4 regions of the Caballeronia sp. LZ001 genome follow, and region 2 is predicted to be linked to each of the others. Evidence: predicted binding sites of a transcription regulator. Region 2 holds the regulator's gene; each other region holds the start of a gene.
The links. The regulator LexA, encoded in region 2, represses DNA repair genes until DNA is damaged. The targets are predictions, from matches to a motif close to ACTGTATNNNNATACAGT.

Region 1 (4,357 bases), on a different contig from region 2:
AGCGACCCATCACGCTCGTGGACGCCAATCATAAGTGACCGAATTCCTGATCGCGCACCGGAGGGTCTGGTGAAGCCACCAACGACGAACTCTTGCCTCAGGAAGCATTTCAGTTTGATCCAATCAGTGGAGCGACCAGAACGATATGGAGCATCCAGGCGCTTGCCCATGATGCCTTCAAGACGCATCCGGCATGCGGACGCCAGCAATGAATGTGGATCGTCAGTGAAAGATTCACTGGTACGAATCCTTTCGCTTGGAAAATCTGCCAGCAGGGAGATGAGGGCCTCTCGCCTTTCACGAAGCGGCGACTCGCGCATATCCTGTCCGTTTATAAAGAGCAGATCGAAAGCGAAGTAGGTCAAATCCGATGTGCTCCGGCGATCGAAGGCGTTTTGAAGCGCGTTGAAGTCTGGCAATCCGCTGTCGTTCAAGACCACGACTTCTCCATCGAGCCATACTGTCTCGCTCGGTAGCGTCTCGATCTCGCGAGCCAACGCAGGCATCTTGCTGGCCCAATCGTGGCCTCCACGCGTAATGAGCCGGGCTTGTCCGCGCTCAAGCCTGCACATCAGCCTGTAGCCGTCGAACTTAATCTCGTAAGACCATTCGCCAACAGTCGGGGGGGCTTTGGCAAGCGTTGCGAGTTGCGGGGCAATCGCATCCGGCATCTTCTGCATTGATGGCCGCCTTCGTCTGGTCGAAACATTCTTCATCCCAACTGGCACTTGCATCGCTCCCTTTCGATAAGCGAACGCACGAACTTCCTTAGACCCAACGCTTTCGATAACGCGCGATAATCCTTGCCCAAGCCTGCAAGTCCCCAATTCGCCAGCACATGAACGTACACCAGTTTCTCGAGACCGTCCTGAGGATCGAACTCCAGCACGTCGGCAAAATGTTCACCTCGGTTGAACTATTTCTGAGCAGTGGAGAGTCTGCCTCCATAACGATCGAGGCGATGGGCGACCAGTACACGATTCATAGCTTTGCCATGGCCGCGCATTTTGCACATGCTGCCGATCTCCCCTCGTTTTTTGACAGTGTTGGCAGTCGTGGCCGAGTGCTCGCTAATACTTACCCTCTGGATTCGATCCTTCTGAGACAGGCGCACACAGACATTAAGGAATACCTGATTCGGCACGGCATTTACACGCCATGACCCTCCCCCGTGTCGGACATAGCCGCCGACATCTTCTCTATCCCGATCTTCAGGCATGCCGATACCATGCCCAGCGCGAATTCCAGATTGTCCGTAGACGGTCCGAAGTCGAGATCGACCTCGCCACTAGGTCTTCGGACAAATTCATGATCAAGCGCCGTTAGCGTGCTGTGCGCAGCCGCTAGCGACAGTCCGCGATACATCGTCTGATATAGATAATCGAGCCCTGCTATGTGGGCGGCATCGAACGCGGAAAACTCGCCCTTCTTGTGCTCGGCATCAAGCAGGGCGAGCAATGCCGTTCTGTCGCCTTCCGATAGCGTGCTATTGACCGTCTGCTCTCTCGTCATGCCCTGCACCTGCTTCCGCTTTTGCCGCATATCCTCCGCGATCAACTTTTCTACGACGCTCGGCTCAACGACAAGGGCGACAGCGTGAAAAAGCGCTTCCGCGGCAGTTCGAGTTTGGGTCATGGAATCGGGGATGAGTCCACGCTCCGCGAGGATGATTGCTCCCTGGCAAGCCCGGACGCATTTCATCCAATAAGCTGCCGCAAACAGCTTTGCCGGCGAACCATCGGAGAAGGTTGCTTCGTGGAGTTGCCTGACCGCTTCATCCGACCAGCCATCGCACTCCGCGAATTGCGACGGGAATTGCTGTCGGACTTCCTTGCGATGATGTTCGACCTCCGCCGACAGAAATCCCCGCGTCCCGAAATTGTCGTCTGCCGTCATCTTCTTCCAACGAGAACAAAGAGCCATCATACGACTACAGCCGCCCTGACTTGATCGCACCCCATTTTTACGAGTTGTGCAAGCGAGACAAGAGTGACATATACTGTACATTCATACAGTACTCGATAGGCGACCTTCCGTGGGACTTCCGGCACCGGAGACAATCCATCCTTCGCTCTGGCTCGGCTCGCAACTAGCGGCTGGCCGGGCGAATGTCATGCCGTGCGGGTTTCCAGAGCTTGCCGCCGAGCTGCCGGGAGGCGGTTGGCCAAGGGGCGCCCTGACCGATCTGCTGGTGCAGCAGCCCGGCGTGGGCGAACTCCGTCTTCTGCTGCCGGCATTGCGCCAATGTGCGCACCGGCCGATTGCATTGCTACTGCCCCCGCACACGTTCCATCCCGAGGCTGCCGCCTACTGGGAACTGCCGCACTCGACGTTCAACGTGATCCGCGCACAGAAGACTGCCGATGCCCTCTGGGCCGCGGAGCAGATCTTGCGTGCTGGCACCTTCGGCGCGTTGATTTTCTGGCAATCGCACGTGCGCCAGGATTCCCTGAGACGCCTCCATCTTGCTGCACAGACCAGCGAGACGCTCTTCTTCATGGTTCGGCCGTTGGCCACTGCCAGCGACACATCGCCCGCCCCTCTTCGGCTCGCGGTGAGACCGCGGCGCGACAGCGTGGCGCTCGACTTCGTCAAACGCCGTGGCCCAGCGCGCGACGAGCCGTTGATCGTCCAACTTTCACACTCGCCCATCCTTTTGAATCGCCATGCAAGTCTGGATCGGCGCGTATCTGCCGCACCTCAGTCTCGAAGTCTTCCAGCCGAAGTGGTCTCTTGATTCGGACCACGGTCTCGTCGTTTTGGATCGCGAGCGGGTGGTGGAATGCGACAAGCGCGCGATCGACGCGGGAGTTCGCACGGGCATGCGCAAAGGCGGCGTTCTCACGCTTGTACCCAACGCCCGCATCTGCGATCGCGACGAGATCCGCGAACAGCAGACTCTCGTGGACGTAGCTACGGCTCTCATGCAGTTCAGCCCGCTGGTGACCATCGCGGAAGAAGAAACCATACTCGTCGACATCTCGGCGAGTCTGCGCTTGTTCGGAGGCATACGCGCGATCAGGCGTGCGATGCGCGCATCCCTAGCCGCATTCGGCTTCACTGTCCAAATCGGAGTCGCGCCGACCGGCGAGGCTGCATGGCTGATGGCCAGGTTCCGCGGCGGGCAACGACTCTCTGTACGCTCGCTGATGCGGCAACTACCGGCTTTGCCAGCCTTGTTGATACCAGACACGCGACGCTACTCTGATTGGTTCACTGGTCTTGGTTGTGAGACCGTCGCCGATCTGCGCCGCCTTCCCCGGGCAGGCTTGAAAAAGCGATGCGGAACCGCCCTGCTGGACCGGCTCGACAGAATGGTCGGCGAAGCACCAGAGCTTTTCCACTGGGTTGAAACCCCGCCGACATTCAACGCGCGCATTGAATTGCCGGATCGTGTCGAACACGCTGAAGCTGTTCTCTTCAGCGCGCGACGACTCATTGTGCAACTCACAGGATGGCTCGCGAGCAAACAACTCGCCCTGAAACGTTTTTCCGTTTTGCTGGAACACGAACGTGGTCGCTCAGCCGTCCCGCCGACGCAAATTACCGTAGCTTTGGCCGAGCCCACGTGGCACGAAGAGCATTTGACGCGACTCCTGAAAGAGCGCCTTGGCCGCACTGCGCTTGATGCCGCCGTTATCGCTGTCCGGCTCGAGGTCGATGATGTTGCGCTCGCGGAGCCGCCATCGGATTCCCTCTTTCCTGACCCCGGCGGCAACAAGGAAGACCACGCCCGCCTGATGGAGCTGCTAGTTGCTCGACTTGGTCCGGAGAACGTTCTTCGTCCAGCGCCCATCGCCGACCATCGACCAGAGGTAATCGCGAACTGGGTACCTGTAACGAGCGATGCCAAGGGTTGCGATCTCCCGGGCGAGCAGCCTCGACCCGCGTGGTTGCTTGAAAAGCCCATCCAGTTAATGACGCGACAGCATCGCCCGTTTTACGGTAGCCCGTTGCGCACGGTATCCCCAGGCGAACGCGTTGAAGGTGGATGGTGGGATGGCGAACTGGTAACCCGCGACTACTTTGTTGCCGAGGCTGACGATCAAACGTGCTACTGGATATACCGGGAGCGCGTGGGCAGCCGCGAAGAAGAAGATCCTCGGTGGTTCCTGCACGGCCTTTTCGGGTGATGCGATGGACATCTACTCGTCAATGCTGCCCGGGTATGCCGAGCTGCAATGCTTCTCCAATTTCACATTCCTGCGTGGTGCATCGCACGCTGAGGAGCTGATTGAGCGCGCGGAGCGACTTGGCTACCTGGCGATCGCGATAACAGATGAATGCTCGCTCGCCGGCATCGTGCGTGCGCACGTCGCTGCTAAAAAGGCCAACATCCGCCTCATTGTCGGCGCGT
Region 2 (4,357 bases):
AACGGCAGATCGACGATGGCATCGACGACACGCTTGAACGGGAACGTGTAGCGCACGAGCACCCATGCGACCAGGAAGCCGAAGATCGCGTTGATGACCGCCCCGCCGAGCGCCGCCGTGAACGTGAGTCGATACGACGCCAGCACACGCGGCCCGGTGACGGCGCGAACGAACTGCGCCCAGTCGAGCGTCGCGGTCTTGGCGAAGGTCGCCGCAAGCGGAATCAGCACCACGAGGCTCAGGTAAGCCACCGTGATGCCGATCGTCAGCCCGAAGCCGGGTAACGCACTCGGCTTTCGGAAAGTGAACGTTGTCATCTTTGCTTCATCCTTGATCGTCCTGCCTTCGGCGCCCGGGGGATAAGCGCACTGTTTTTTAGTCTCGTCATGCGCGGCCGTCTTTGCGGCCGCTTTCATTGCGACTCGAGCGCCTCGCGGCGCCCGGTCTCTTGTCTGCTTACTGCGGCTGATAGATCGAATCGAACACGCCGCCGTCCGCGAAGTGCGTCTTCTGCGCTTTGGTCCAGCCACCGAAGGTGTCGTCGATGGTGTAGAGCTTGAGCTTGGGGAACTGCTTGGTCAGCTCGGTGGGCACCTTGTCCGAACGCGGACGATAGAAATTGCGCGCCGCGATCTGCTGGCCTTCGTCGCTATACAGATACTTCAGATACGCTTCGGCCAGCTTGCGCGTGCCGTGTTTGTCGACGACCTTGTCCACCACCGCCACCGGCGGCTCGGCCAGAATGCTCACCGAAGGAACCACGATCTGAAACTTCTCCGGACCGAATTCCTTGAGTGACAGGAACGCCTCGTTTTCCCATGCGATCAGCACGTCGCCCTGACCGCGCTGCACGAAGCTGGTGGTCGCGCCGCGTGCGCCGGAATCGAGCACGCCTGCGTTCTTGTAGAGCTTGGTCACGAACTCCTTCGCGGTCTCTTCGTTGCCGCCGGGCTTGTGTTGCGCATACGCCCACGCCGCCAGATAGTTCCAGCGCGCGCCGCCCGAGGTCTTCGGGTTCGGCGTGACGATCGACACGCCCGGCTTGGTGAGATCGTCCCAGTCCTTGATGCCCTTCGGGTTGCCCTTGCGCACTAGAAACACAATGGTCGACGTGTACGGCGATGCATTGTCCGGCAGACGCTTCTGCCAGTCCGTCCCGACGATGCCCTTGGAGGCGAGCGCGTCGATGTCGTAAGCAAGCGCAAGCGTCACGACGTCTGCCTGAAGCCCGTCTAGAACCGCGCGCGCTTGGCCGCCGGAACCGCCATGAGATTGCTTGAAGGTGACCGTTTCGCCGGTGTCCGCCTTCCACTTCTTCGCAAAGGCCTGGTTGAAGTCCTGATACAACTCGCGCGTCGGATCGTACGAGACGTTCAGAAACGACGTGTCCGCGTGCGCGGTGGCCGAGATTCCGAAACTCGCCGCCGTGATCGCCAGCGCGGCAAAGAGTTGTTTCGCGCCGCCCTTCAATCCAGCCCTGATGCTATGCATTCCCCGTTCTCCGTCTTATCGAATTGACGGAATCAGTCTAAAGGCGAGCTTATATGATTAGAAATAATTGTTTCTCACTTTTTTAGATGCAAAAGTGCTAAAGCGAGAGTTTTCGCAGTCCGAGGGAGAAATAGCGACTGTTTGAGCGCGCTGCAGCCTTGTCAGTAAAGGATCTCGCGACGAACTTCAAGTAAAGCTTGAAAAGCGCGAAATACTGTATAAAAATACAGTCATCTGTCCATCCATACAGTGCGCCGAGGCTCCAGCAAGTGACCAAACCCTCAAAACTTACCGCGCGACAGCAGCAAGTGTTCGAGCTCATCCAGCGAGCCATCGACCGCACGGGCTTTCCGCCCACGCGTGCCGAGATCGCCGCCGAGCTTGGCTTCAGTTCCGCGAACTCCGCCGAGGAACATCTGCGGGCACTGGCGCGCAAGGGCGTGATCGAACTCGCGGCGGGTTCGTCGCGTGGCATCCGCCTGTTGGGAGGCTCCGCGCGCATCGACCGTTCGGACGACCTTCCGCATCAGTTCACCTTGCCGCATCAGAGCATCATGCAGTTGTCGCTTCCGCTGGTCGGGCGCGTTGCGGCAGGCAGTCCCATCCTTGCGCAGGAGCATATTTCGCAACACTACGCGTGCGACCCTGCGTTCTTTTCGGGCAAGCCCGACTATTTGCTGAAGGTGCGCGGCTTGTCCATGCGCGACGCGGGCATTCTCGACGGCGACCTGCTTGCCGTACAGAAGCGCAATGAAGCGAAAGACGGGCAGATCGTGGTCGCGCGTATTGGCGACGATGTCACGGTGAAACGCTGGAAGCGCCGGCCAGATGGCGTGGAATTGGTCGCGGAGAATCCCGACTACGAAAACATCTTCGTGCGCTCCGGCAGCGGCGACTTCGCGCTGGAAGGAATCGCGGTCGGGCTCATCCGCTCCGGCGAGTTCTAACGCACGACTCGAGCGCGCGGCGCGTCAACATCGCCGCCCGCTTCGCCTCCTCGCCCTCGCGCGACGCGGCACGTTTCAAAAATTACAAGCATGACGGCCACCGCTCGCGGCGTGCCGCGGTGCGTCCTATCGTCTGTCGTCTGTCGTCCGCCGTCTGGAGAGTCATCATGGAACGTTTCGCCCGTTTGCTGCCCTTTCGTCAGTTTGGCCGTCTGCGTCATTTGCGCTCGCTGATCTCATGTGCCGTGGCGCGGCCTGAAGCGGCGCCCGATCTCTTCGACGAGATGCCCGCGTTGCCGTCGCGTCAACCCGCCTTCGCCCGTGTGTCGCTCAAAAGCGCGGTGCATGCGGAATCGGAACAGCGCGCGCCGGTACGGGTGTATCGCAGTGAGTCGCGGGTAATCATGGTCGGCAATATCGGCGAGGTGTCGCGCATGATCGACCGGTGTATCGACGAGGAACGCGCCGGCGTTAGCAGCGGCATTCTGGCCTGAGCGCGGTCGAGCGTTTGCCGAGTGAATTTGAGTTATGTGCAATGCAGGCAGTCCGCAATCTATCGGCTGCAAGGAATGAAGCTCGGGATATATCCGGCGTGAACATGGTCAATCGTTCTTTCATGTCACCCATGTCACGCCGGGGGTCGTTCCTTCGCATGTCCCGCACTACGCGTTATTTCGTCGCCGCGCTCGTCATTCTCTTCATCGTTGCAGGGTTAAGCCTTGTCTATGCGTCGCCCTATATCGCGCTGAACCGCGTCAAGCACGCGGCCGATGCACGCGATGCACAGACCGTCAACGAATACGTCGACTTCCCCGCACTGCGTGAAAGTCTCAAAGAGCAAGTCGGCGCACTGCTGACGCGGCGCGTCGATATCCAGAAGAGCGGCAATCCGCTCGCGATCATCGGTGCAATGATCGGCGCGGCGCTCGTAGGGCCGCTGGTGGATTCCTACGCTACGCCCGAAGGCGTCGCCGCGATTTTGAATGGCATTCCGCCGCGGGGAGATCCAGGCGAGCATCCACCGGATGTCGTGCCACCGGTTCGAGACGGTCAGGCGGCGGCGAGTTCACCGCCGTCGGAAGCGGCATCGAGCATGGTTGCGACTCAAGAACCGCCGCGACAACCACCGCAGACCACGGCCGGATATCGCAGCTTCGATACGTTCGTGGTGACCTACCAGCACGGTGCCGGCGATGCGCGGTACTCCGCGATCTTTCATCGGTACGGGTTGATAACGTGGAAGCTGGTTGCGGTTGATTTGAACGGGTGAGTTCGTTGTTGGACAACCATTAAAGTGCCGGTAAGCGCTTCATGGCATTTTTTGCGGCGTTAAGCGTGCGCGGCCGTCACGCAAGGAGACGGCAGCTGGCGCTGATAGCGCAAAAGAGCACTGGCCGACGCAGGCCAGCCTCATCGCGCAAACCTATCCTCAAACACTTACTTCGGCCCGGTCCGGCTTCGCCGCATAAGCCGCCTCATCTTCCGCTTCGGCCGACTCACCTGCCTGACAAACCGCAACCAATATGCTGCATGACACGCGATCGAGCAGCGGTGTGTTGCCCGCGCCCATCCACCAGCGCGCGAGACCGCTGCGGCATCGATGGCCGACCACGACCAGATCGACCTTAAGACTTTCCGCCAGCGTGGCGATTTCATCGATCGGATGCCCGAATGCGAAATGGCCCTGCGCCTGCAAGCCGCGTTCGCGCAGCCACTCCACGCCTTCTTGCAGGATATCGCGTGCGGCATCCTCGAACCGTCCGCATGCCATGTCGGTCAGAAGACCGGCGCTTTGCGCAATGCTCGAACGCATATCCACCACCGCCAGCACGTGCGTCTCCGCGTTCAAGGCAAGCGCGAGATTCGCGCCCTGACGCAACGCCTTGCGGCCCTCTCTGGAGCCGTCGTAGCACAACAGG
Region 3 (4,357 bases), 4.3 Mb from region 2:
TGACGTCCGTAATGACGACATTGCGTGCTCCGACGTGCCGCGCAATGGCGGCGGCCATTACACCGATGGGTCCGGCGCCGGTAATCAGCACGTCTTCGCCGACAAGGTTGAACGAAAGGGCAGTGTGCGTCGCATTGCCGAAGGGGTCGAAGATCGCGGCGAGGTCGTCGGAGATATCAGGCGGAATCTTGAACGCGTTGAAGGCAGGGATCACGAGGTATTCGGCAAACGCGCCTTCGCGATTCACGCCGACGCCAACGGTGTTGCGACACAAGTGACGTCGACCTGCGCGGCAATTGCGGCAGAATCCGCATGTGATGTGACCTTCGCCGGAAACGCGATCGCCGATGGCAAAGCCGCGGACTTCCTGTCCCATCTCGACGATCTCACCGACATATTCATGGCCGACGTGCATCGGCACCGGTATCGTCTTCTGCGCCCAGTCATCCCACTTCCAGATGTGGATATCAGTACCGCAAATTGCAGTCTTGCGGATGCGGATGAGGACATCGTTATGTCCGACCTCCGGCCGCTTGACGTGAGTCAAGGTAAGACCGGGGGCGCGTTCGAGTTTGGCGAGTGCTTTCATTGTTGGTGTTCCGGGCGGTTGTGTCGCGGCGCTGCTTGTGACCGCGCCGTGCATCTAAAGGTCGGGGGACGTGTCCTGACTTTATGCGCATAAAGGACCCTGCGAAGCGTGAGTCCTAACGGATCACACCAAGCGAGCGGCCCACGCGCGCGAATGCATCGACTGCGCGGTCGATGTGTTCGGCGGTGTGGGCGGCGCTCATCTGCGTGCGGATGCGCGCGCGGCCCTTTGGCACGACAGGGTATGAAAATCCGATCACATAAACGCCCTCGTCGAGAAGCGCGTCGGCCATCTTCGAAGCAAGTTGGGCATCGCCAAGCATGACGGGAATGATCGGATGCTCGCCGGGCACTAGATCGAAACCTAAAGCGGTCATCGCTTGCCGAAACCGCGCGCCGTTTTCGCGAACGCGTCGCCGGAGCGCGGCGCCTTCATCACTATCCAGCAACTCAAGCACTTTCAGCGACGCAGCCGCAATGCTCGGCGCAAGCGTGTTCGAGAACAGATACGGCCGGCTGCGCTGCCGCAACAAGTCAATAATCTCCTGATGCGCAGCCACATATCCGCCTGACGCACCACCGAGCGCCTTGCCGAGCGTACCCGTGATGATGTCGATTCGATCGAGCACGCCGCAATACTCGGGCGTCCCGCGTCCGTTCTCCCCGATGAATCCAACGGCATGCGAGTCGTCGACCATCACCAGCGCGCCATAGCGCTCAGCCAGATCGCAGATGCCAGCAAGATTGGCGAAGATGCCGTCCATCGAGAACACGCCGTCAGTTGCGATCAATTTGAAGCGGGCGCCGGCTGCATCGGCTTCCTTCAAGCGCGCTTCGAGGTCTGCAAGATCGTTGTTCTTGTAGCGCAAGCGCTTTGCCTTGGAAAGACGCACGCCATCGATGATGCTCGCGTGGTTCAACTCATCGCTGATGATTGCATCATCCTCGGTCAGCAACGTCTCGAAGAGCCCGCCGTTCGCGTCAAAACAGCTTGAGTAAAGAATGGCGTCGTCGGAGTGGAGGAACTTCGCGACTTGTTGTTCCAGCGCTTTGTGTACCGTTTGTGTTCCGCAAATAAAGCGAACGGATGCCATGCCAAAGCCATCTGCTTCAAGTCCGGCTTTTGCGGCATCGACCAAGCGAGCGTCGTTCGCAAGACCGAGATAATTGTTCGCGCAAAAATTGAGGACGGTGCTCCCGTTGGCAAGGCGGATCTCCGAGGACTGCGGGCTAGCGATGACCCGCTCGCTTTTGTAAAACCCGGCGGCGCGAATCTCGTTAAGCGTAGTTTGCAAATGGGAGAGGTATCGGTCTTTCATCGGCATCTTTCCAGTATCCGGCTGTTCGAGAGTAGATGCAGACCAGCCAAGCTCGGCCACACCTTTAGCCCTGTTATAGTTCATTCATTGCATTGGACAGGTTCGGTATTTCGAACAAATTTCCAATATATCGAACACTCTAAAGGAATGCAGCGTTCATGACAAGTTCTGTCACAAGCGGCAAGGCCGGTGATTCCTCAGCCAGCGGAACTGCGCCACCACGCGTTGGCGAGCAGATTCAGCGTCTACGCAATGAAAGGAAATTGACACTCGATGACTTATCCAGGGCCGCTGGCGTTTCGAAATCGATGCTATCGGAGATCGAGCGGGACAAGGCCAATCCAACTATTGCCGTGGCGTGGCGGCTAACGAACGCACTGGGCATTAGCCTCAATCAGCTATTCGCGCAGCAAAAGGCCGGTGACGTAATACGCGTTGCAGGTCCGCATGAGATTCCGACATTGAATGGTAATAACGGCGGCTATCAGCTTCGCGTGTGGGGACCAGTTGAGTTGGCTGGGAAATTCGAATGGTACGAGCTCACGTTGCACGCGGGTGCGGCGCTGATCTCAGACGCGCATGAGCCAGGCACGCGGGAGCATTTGACCGTGTTAAATGGCGCAATCGAAATCGAAGCATCAGGTGCTGCGAAGCGACTGAAGGCGGGGGAAACCGCACGTTACGCTGCCGACGACGGTCATGTCATTAGGAATGTCGGGCGAGGCGAAGCAAAGGCTTTGCTCGTGGTTATACATGGGTAATGGCCCGACTCGCGAGTCTGCGGTTTTCCGCGAGCAGGTGCTCCGCCTCTTCCTCCAGCGCACAGCAACGGTGGCATGGCACTTCTTTATGCGCATAAATTTCTGGCGCGTCCTGCGAAGACGTAGCATCCGTCTGCGTCGCGCGGCCGCCTTTCGTTAGTCGCTGCGCACTCCCACGCAGGACTGAACCGCCCATAAGCGAAACCGCACATACATGCAAGGCGACTGGCGAGACCCTACTTTCATAGCGGCAAGTACTGTATATTTATACAGTACAAAGACCAGTCGGAAGGGGCGAATCATGGAGTCGAACGGCGAGCATCTCAGCAGAAAGCAGTTTGCACGTGCGGTACAAGATCTGGAACGCATTACGCGGCAGATTGCGGGCCGATACATCGATCTGGGCGTCCCGTTGACCTGGCGTTTGCTGCACGCCATCGAAGCGGAAGCCGTGGCGGACTTGGGCTTCGCTGGCCGGCACGAGGCTGCGTTGCGCGAACTTTTTGCCCGCCCCGACGACTTCCATTTCCCCGAAACCGACGACGTGGTCGATGTCGCCTCTTCCGACGCTTTGCCGGCAGTATTCGCATTCACCGTCGACGCCTACGAATGCGCTGCACGACAAGGCCGACCGCAACTGGCCATCGCCGCACACTGACATGGGAACGATGAACGCTGCACATCGCTAGTCATCAGGCGGCAAAGTCCGCCGCCATGTCCGCATCCGTGCGCGCCATAAGTCTGCCGTTGCGGCAGGCCAAGCGGAACGCGTCGTAATCTTTTTCGACTTGATCTGCATAGGAGCTCGCGTATCGGACGAGCACTTCCGCCATGCGATCACCCGAACCCAGATAGCCGGAAATCTCAAGCGCGCAGCCGCTTGCCTTGGCATGCGCGCGCGCGAGCGCCCAGCCGCATAGCGACGCGTATCCGCGAAAGGCCTCGCCGCTGAATGTTTCGAGGTCGGCGGATATTTTCATGTCGCGCAGTTGGCGAACATAAAGCGGGCGTCCAACCGGGCCCGACGCCCAGCCCAGAAAAGGATCGCTCGCCGCCTGCATCAAACGTTGCCCGTAAACGATGCGATGCCCGTCGTGCGTATGTTTCGTCGCGCCGACGTAGCGCGCCACCACGGACGTCGATGCCTCTTTCAACTGCAGGAAGAGCGCCTTACCAAGATGATCGGTAAGCAACAACACGAAGCATCGCGTTCCGACACTTCCCACTCCGACCACTTTGAAAGCGATGTCCTGAAGCGCGAATTGCGACAAAAGCGCGGCGCGCTCGGATGTCAGCGTCGAAACGTAATCGCGTATGAGCGGAGTCAGGATCGTGTGCGAATCGCCTTCGAGCTTCATCCACTCGTCGTCCTCGTCGACGAGCGTGCTTGCGCCGCGAATATGAAAGATCGCGGGCGGCGCGTCGCGAATTCGCCAGGCATCGCCCGATCGATCGGCGAGCTTCGGCAGCAGCTTTTCATGCGTGCGCCGGCTCGCGCGTTCGCTACCGCGCTTGATCCGACGTTTCACGTCTTCGTTTTGCACATCGTCGTACATCCTGTCGAACGTAATTCGTTCGTACCAAAGATCCAGCACGCCCATCTCGGCATACTCGCGCATGTGCTGCTGATAGCTCTGGGCCGCTTCGAAGCAGAGTGCTTCAGAGCCCGCGCGCCCGTGGCCCAGATGC
Region 4 (4,357 bases), 540 kb from region 2:
TGCGGCCGCGATCGTCGGAGGCGACGTAGTAATCGCGTTGAACGCCGTTGCCGTCCCACCAGCCCGCTTCGATACGCTCGGTCCGGCTGATGAGCTTCAACGCGCGACGATAGAACGGCCGCTCGTTGCGCAACATCAGCTTTTGCGGCGTTTCGAGAATCCACGATGGCCGCGGCTGCGAAGGCACGGCTTGGTCGGGAAGCTCGAACGATTCCGCGCTTTCTTCTTCCGTGTCGTCTGGCGTCGGCGCTTCGACGCCCTCTTTCGCGCGCGACTTTTTTCCGCGCTTGGGCTTGGCCTTACGTTCAGGCTGATACGTTTCGACCGTCACCGCCGCTTCCGGCCGATGATCCTCCCGCTCGCTCAATTGCACGACATTTTCCGCGCCGAGTCGCGCGCTCAGACGCTCCAGCAACTGCGCCATCGAGTCGGCATCGGAACCCGGCATGGGGAAAAGCGTATCGGCGGGCGGCTCGTGCTTGCTGACCTTGTCGGCCAAAAGCTTCATCTCGATCACCGGCGCGATCAAGGTTGCCTGATTCAGCTTTTCGCGCAGCAGCCAGAGAATGTGCTCGGCATCGCGCGTCGGCACAGCCCATGCAATCTTGAGCGTCGATGTCTTGGGTGCGTTGCGCGCCGCCAATTCATGTTCGAGCAAAAGCGAAAACTCGCTGACCGCCGAGTGATGCGCGCTCAACCAACCGGCGAGTTGCAACACGAGCCGGCGTGCCGCAAACAACAGCGCATCGGCGTTTTCGACGCGCGCCTGCAACTCGAGTTTTGCCTCGAACGATGCCGGCGAAGCGCAAAACGCTTCGCGTGGATCGGGCGCCTGCCCGTAAGCTTGCGCGAGCCATTGCAGAATGCCCTGCCCGAAACGCCGCGCCACGCCTTTGCGCGGCAAGCGACGCAAGTCGGCGAGCGTCACGCAACCAATCTGCTCGAACGCATTGCCATGCGATGCCGCCGACGGCACGAGAGACACCGGCAATGCATCGAGCGCGCGCACGAGTGTTGCCTCTTTCACAATACGAACGCGTTTCGCCACTCGTCGCGTGCGCGCGTGCGCAAAGAGCCACGCGCCCCACGCGGTCGGCGCACAGCCCATCCGGGACGTGAAGCCACAATCTTTCACCGTGGAGCGCACCTTTGCAAAGAGGCTGCGCAAGCCGCCGAAAAGCCGCATGCTCGCGCCGACTTCCAGCAACACGGTATTCGCATGTGCAAGCACGACCTTCGGCGTGAACGCGAGCAAGGACAACGCCACTGCTTCGAGCGCGCGCTGCTCTTCGCTGATATCGACGGCAAGCAAAGTGAGCCGCGGCGCGAGCGCGAACGCATGCGAGCGCGTGCTGCCCGGGCGCACGCCGAGGCGGAACGCGACGAGATCGGGCAGCAGAATGCGCGCGTGATCCGCGAGCGCAAAACATGGCTGACCGGAATCGTCCGCGTTCGCAACCGAATTGCCGACGGGCGCTTTACCGGGCGTCGAGTCCATTCCAGGCGAGGTCGAATTCGTCGAGATCGACGGCATCGATGGCGGCCTGACTGCTTCGAGCGATAAAAGCGGCAATGTCACCGCTATCCACAACATGATTGACCTCTCGTGCTCTCCTGGCTTGATCCGCGCGACGAATGTGCTCAGGCAATGCCGGCATTTGCAGCGGCAAACGCAACTGCAGCGGTTTTTCCAGCAACGGACCACGCCGCTTGATGATGTCGATTTCGAGCATGACCACCTGCATCCATTCGCGACGATTCATTGTCTGCGCGTGCGCAGGCAGCACCGGTTTGCAGACGATGCGCAATGGTGCCGCGGAGGATTGCTTCGCGGCATCGAGCGGGCGGAACAGAAACACCAGCGACTGCGATTCCTGAGCGGCCACTTGCAAACGACGCAGCGCATCGGGCCGCGCCTTGGGCAGCCAGATCAAGACCGCGCCGCTGCCATCCTGTTTGAGCGATTGCTCGGCCGCCCATAGCACCTGATCCTCGGGCGCTTTGACCCAGACCAGCTTGCCCGGCGCGATGTTCATCGACCGGAACGCTGCTGGATTGGGCATCCAGGGAGGCGCTACGAAGATGACGGTGCGGCCTCTTTTCGTCACCAACTCACGAAGCGAACGCGCGAGCAGCCTGACCTCGCCGACCCCGCATTCTTCGATAAGCAATTCAGTGACGGCGCCAGCCATCCAGCCGGTATTTGGCAAGACCAGATCGAGCGCCCGATAGCCACTCGAAACGACACCCGCGTCCGACACGCCGACCTGCTCGCCTTGCCAAAGCTGCTGCTGCAGGCGCGATGTCAGCCCGATATCGAGCAGTGAAAGTGCTGCACCCATGAGTCTTCCCCGTCCACCCGAATGCAAGAGCCTGCTCATGCCCAGAGCATTCGGCAACCCTTTTGTACTGTATATTTATACAGTATTTCGAGGCGACGAGGTAAACGGTCGATGTGGGTTTTAGACGGGCTTGAGACGGACGACTGGAGGGGATTTGAATGTTTCTGGATGGAGATTTGGTGCTTGCGTCCGTGATGTAAGCAAGACTCTTTCTCGCACGCCCAACGCCGCAGAAACGCAAAAACCCCACCTGGTTTGGGGGTGGGGTTTTTGTTGCTGCATGAGGAGCCTGACGATTACCTACTTTCACACGGGAGATCCGCACTATCATCGGCGTGGAGTCGTTTCACGGTCCTGTTCGGGATGGGAAGGGGTGGTACCAACTCGCTGTGGTCATCAGGCATGACTTGTTGTCGTGCGCCGGGTGGGCACACAACCAATCCGGGAAGAAGCAGTAAATGTTGGGTGGCGATTGTCGCACACGCATAACTCGCCAGTGGTTCAAACACACTGGTTATAGGATCAAGCCTTACGGGCAATTAGTATCAGTTAGCTCAATGCATTACTGCACTTACACACCTGACCTATCAACGTCCTGGTCTAGAACGACCCTTCAAGGGGCTCGAAGCCCCGGGGATATCTCATCTTAAGGCGAGTTTCCCGCTTAGATGCTTTCAGCGGTTATCTCTTCCGAACATAGCTACCCGGCGATGCCACTGGCGTGACAACCGGTACACCAGAGGTTCGTCCACTCCGGTCCTCTCGTACTAGGAGCAGCCCCCTTCAAATATCCAACGCCCACGGCAGATAGGGACCAAACTGTCTCACGACGTTTTAAACCCAGCTCACGTACCTCTTTAAATGGCGAACAGCCATACCCTTGGGACCGGCTACAGCCCCAGGATGAGATGAGCCGACATCGAGGTGCCAAACACCGCCGTCGATATGAACTCTTGGGCGGTATCAGCCTGTTATCCCCAGAGTACCTTTTATCCGTTGAGCGATGGCCCTTCCATACAGAACCACCGGATCACTATGACCTGCTTTCGCACCTGCTCGACTTGTCGGTCTCGCAGTTAAGCACGCTTATGCCATTGCACTATCAGCACGATTTCCGACCGTACCTAGCGTACCTTCGTACTCCTCCGTTACACTTTGGGAGGAGACCGCCCCAGTCAAACTGCCTACCATGCACTGTCCCCGATCCAGATCATGGACCAAGGTTAGAACCTCAAACAAACCAGGGTGGTATTTCAAGGACGGCTCCACCGAAACTAGCGTTCCGGTTTCATAGCCTCCCACCTATCCTACACAGATCGGTTCAAAGTCCAATGCAAAGCTACAGTAAAGGTTCATGGGGTCTTTCCGTCTAGCCGCGGGGAGATTGCATCATCACAAACACTTCAACTTCGCTGAGTCTCGGGAGGAGACAGTGTGGCCATCGTTACGCCATTCGTGCAGGTCGGAACTTACCCGACAAGGAATTTCGCTACCTTAGGACCGTTATAGTTACGGCCGCCGTTTACCGGGACTTCAATCAAGAGCTTGCACCCCATCATTTAATCTTCCGGCACCGGGCAGGCGTCACACCCTATACGTCCACTTTCGTGTTTGCAGAGTGCTGTGTTTTTATTAAACAGTCGCAGCCACCAGTTTATTGCAACCTCTTCACCCTTCCAGCGCAGGCTGGTTAAGCTACAGAGGCGTACCTTATCCCGAAGTTACGGTACCAATTTGCCGAGTTCCTTCTCCCGAGTTCTCTCAAGCGCCTTAGAATACTCATCTCGCCCACCTGTGTCGGTTTGCGGTACGGTCACTATTAGACTGAAGCTTAGAGGCTTTTCTTGGAACCACTTCCAATTGCTTCGCTTCCGAGGAAGCTCGCGCCACACCCTTGAATCCTGTGCCCGGATTTGCCTGAGCACCTTCTCCAATGCAGCGACCGGGACGTCCAACACCCGGACAACCTTCCGCGATCCGTCCCCCCATCGCATCTAACAATGGTGCAGGAATAT

Region 1: the regulator LexA is predicted to act here: its motif matches at 1,999-2,016, upstream of imuA (translesion DNA synthesis-associated protein ImuA).
Region 3: the regulator LexA is predicted to act here: its motif matches at 2,925-2,942, upstream of P9292_RS13515 (DUF2471 family protein).
Region 4: the regulator LexA is predicted to act here: its motif matches at 2,409-2,426, upstream of imuA (translesion DNA synthesis-associated protein ImuA).

What each region holds. Positions count from the first base shown of each region.
Region 1 covers NZ_JARTVX010000002.1:83,522-87,878, forward strand. The annotation lists gene ligD (DNA ligase D) at 1-680, opposite strand, end outside; gene P9292_RS02790 (hypothetical protein) at 839-1,162, shown strand; gene P9292_RS02795 (DUF5677 domain-containing protein) at 1,150-1,926, opposite strand; gene imuA (translesion DNA synthesis-associated protein ImuA) at 2,036-2,737, shown strand; gene P9292_RS02805 (DNA polymerase Y family protein) at 2,667-4,133, shown strand; gene P9292_RS02810 (error-prone DNA polymerase) at 4,138-4,357, shown strand, end outside.
Region 2 covers NZ_JARTVX010000004.1:5,041,164-5,045,520, reverse strand. The annotation lists gene cysT (sulfate ABC transporter permease subunit CysT) at 1-317, opposite strand, end outside; gene P9292_RS34700 (sulfate ABC transporter substrate-binding protein) at 457-1,491, opposite strand; gene lexA (transcriptional repressor LexA) at 1,761-2,438, shown strand; gene P9292_RS34690 (hypothetical protein) at 2,606-2,932, shown strand; gene P9292_RS34685 (DUF2939 domain-containing protein) at 3,091-3,708, shown strand; gene P9292_RS34680 (universal stress protein) at 3,868-4,357, opposite strand, start outside.
Region 3 covers NZ_JARTVX010000004.1:701,144-705,500, reverse strand. The annotation lists gene tdh (L-threonine 3-dehydrogenase) at 1-589, opposite strand, end outside; gene P9292_RS13525 (glycine C-acetyltransferase) at 705-1,907, opposite strand; gene P9292_RS13520 (XRE family transcriptional regulator) at 2,066-2,668, shown strand; gene P9292_RS13515 (DUF2471 family protein) at 2,970-3,326, shown strand; gene P9292_RS13510 (DUF2252 domain-containing protein) at 3,361-4,357, opposite strand, start outside.
Region 4 covers NZ_JARTVX010000004.1:4,506,138-4,510,494, reverse strand. The annotation lists gene P9292_RS32130 (DNA polymerase Y family protein) at 1-1,594, opposite strand, end outside; gene imuA (translesion DNA synthesis-associated protein ImuA) at 1,479-2,342, opposite strand; rRNA gene rrf (5S ribosomal RNA) at 2,630-2,743, opposite strand; rRNA gene P9292_RS32115 (23S ribosomal RNA) at 2,861-4,357, opposite strand, start outside.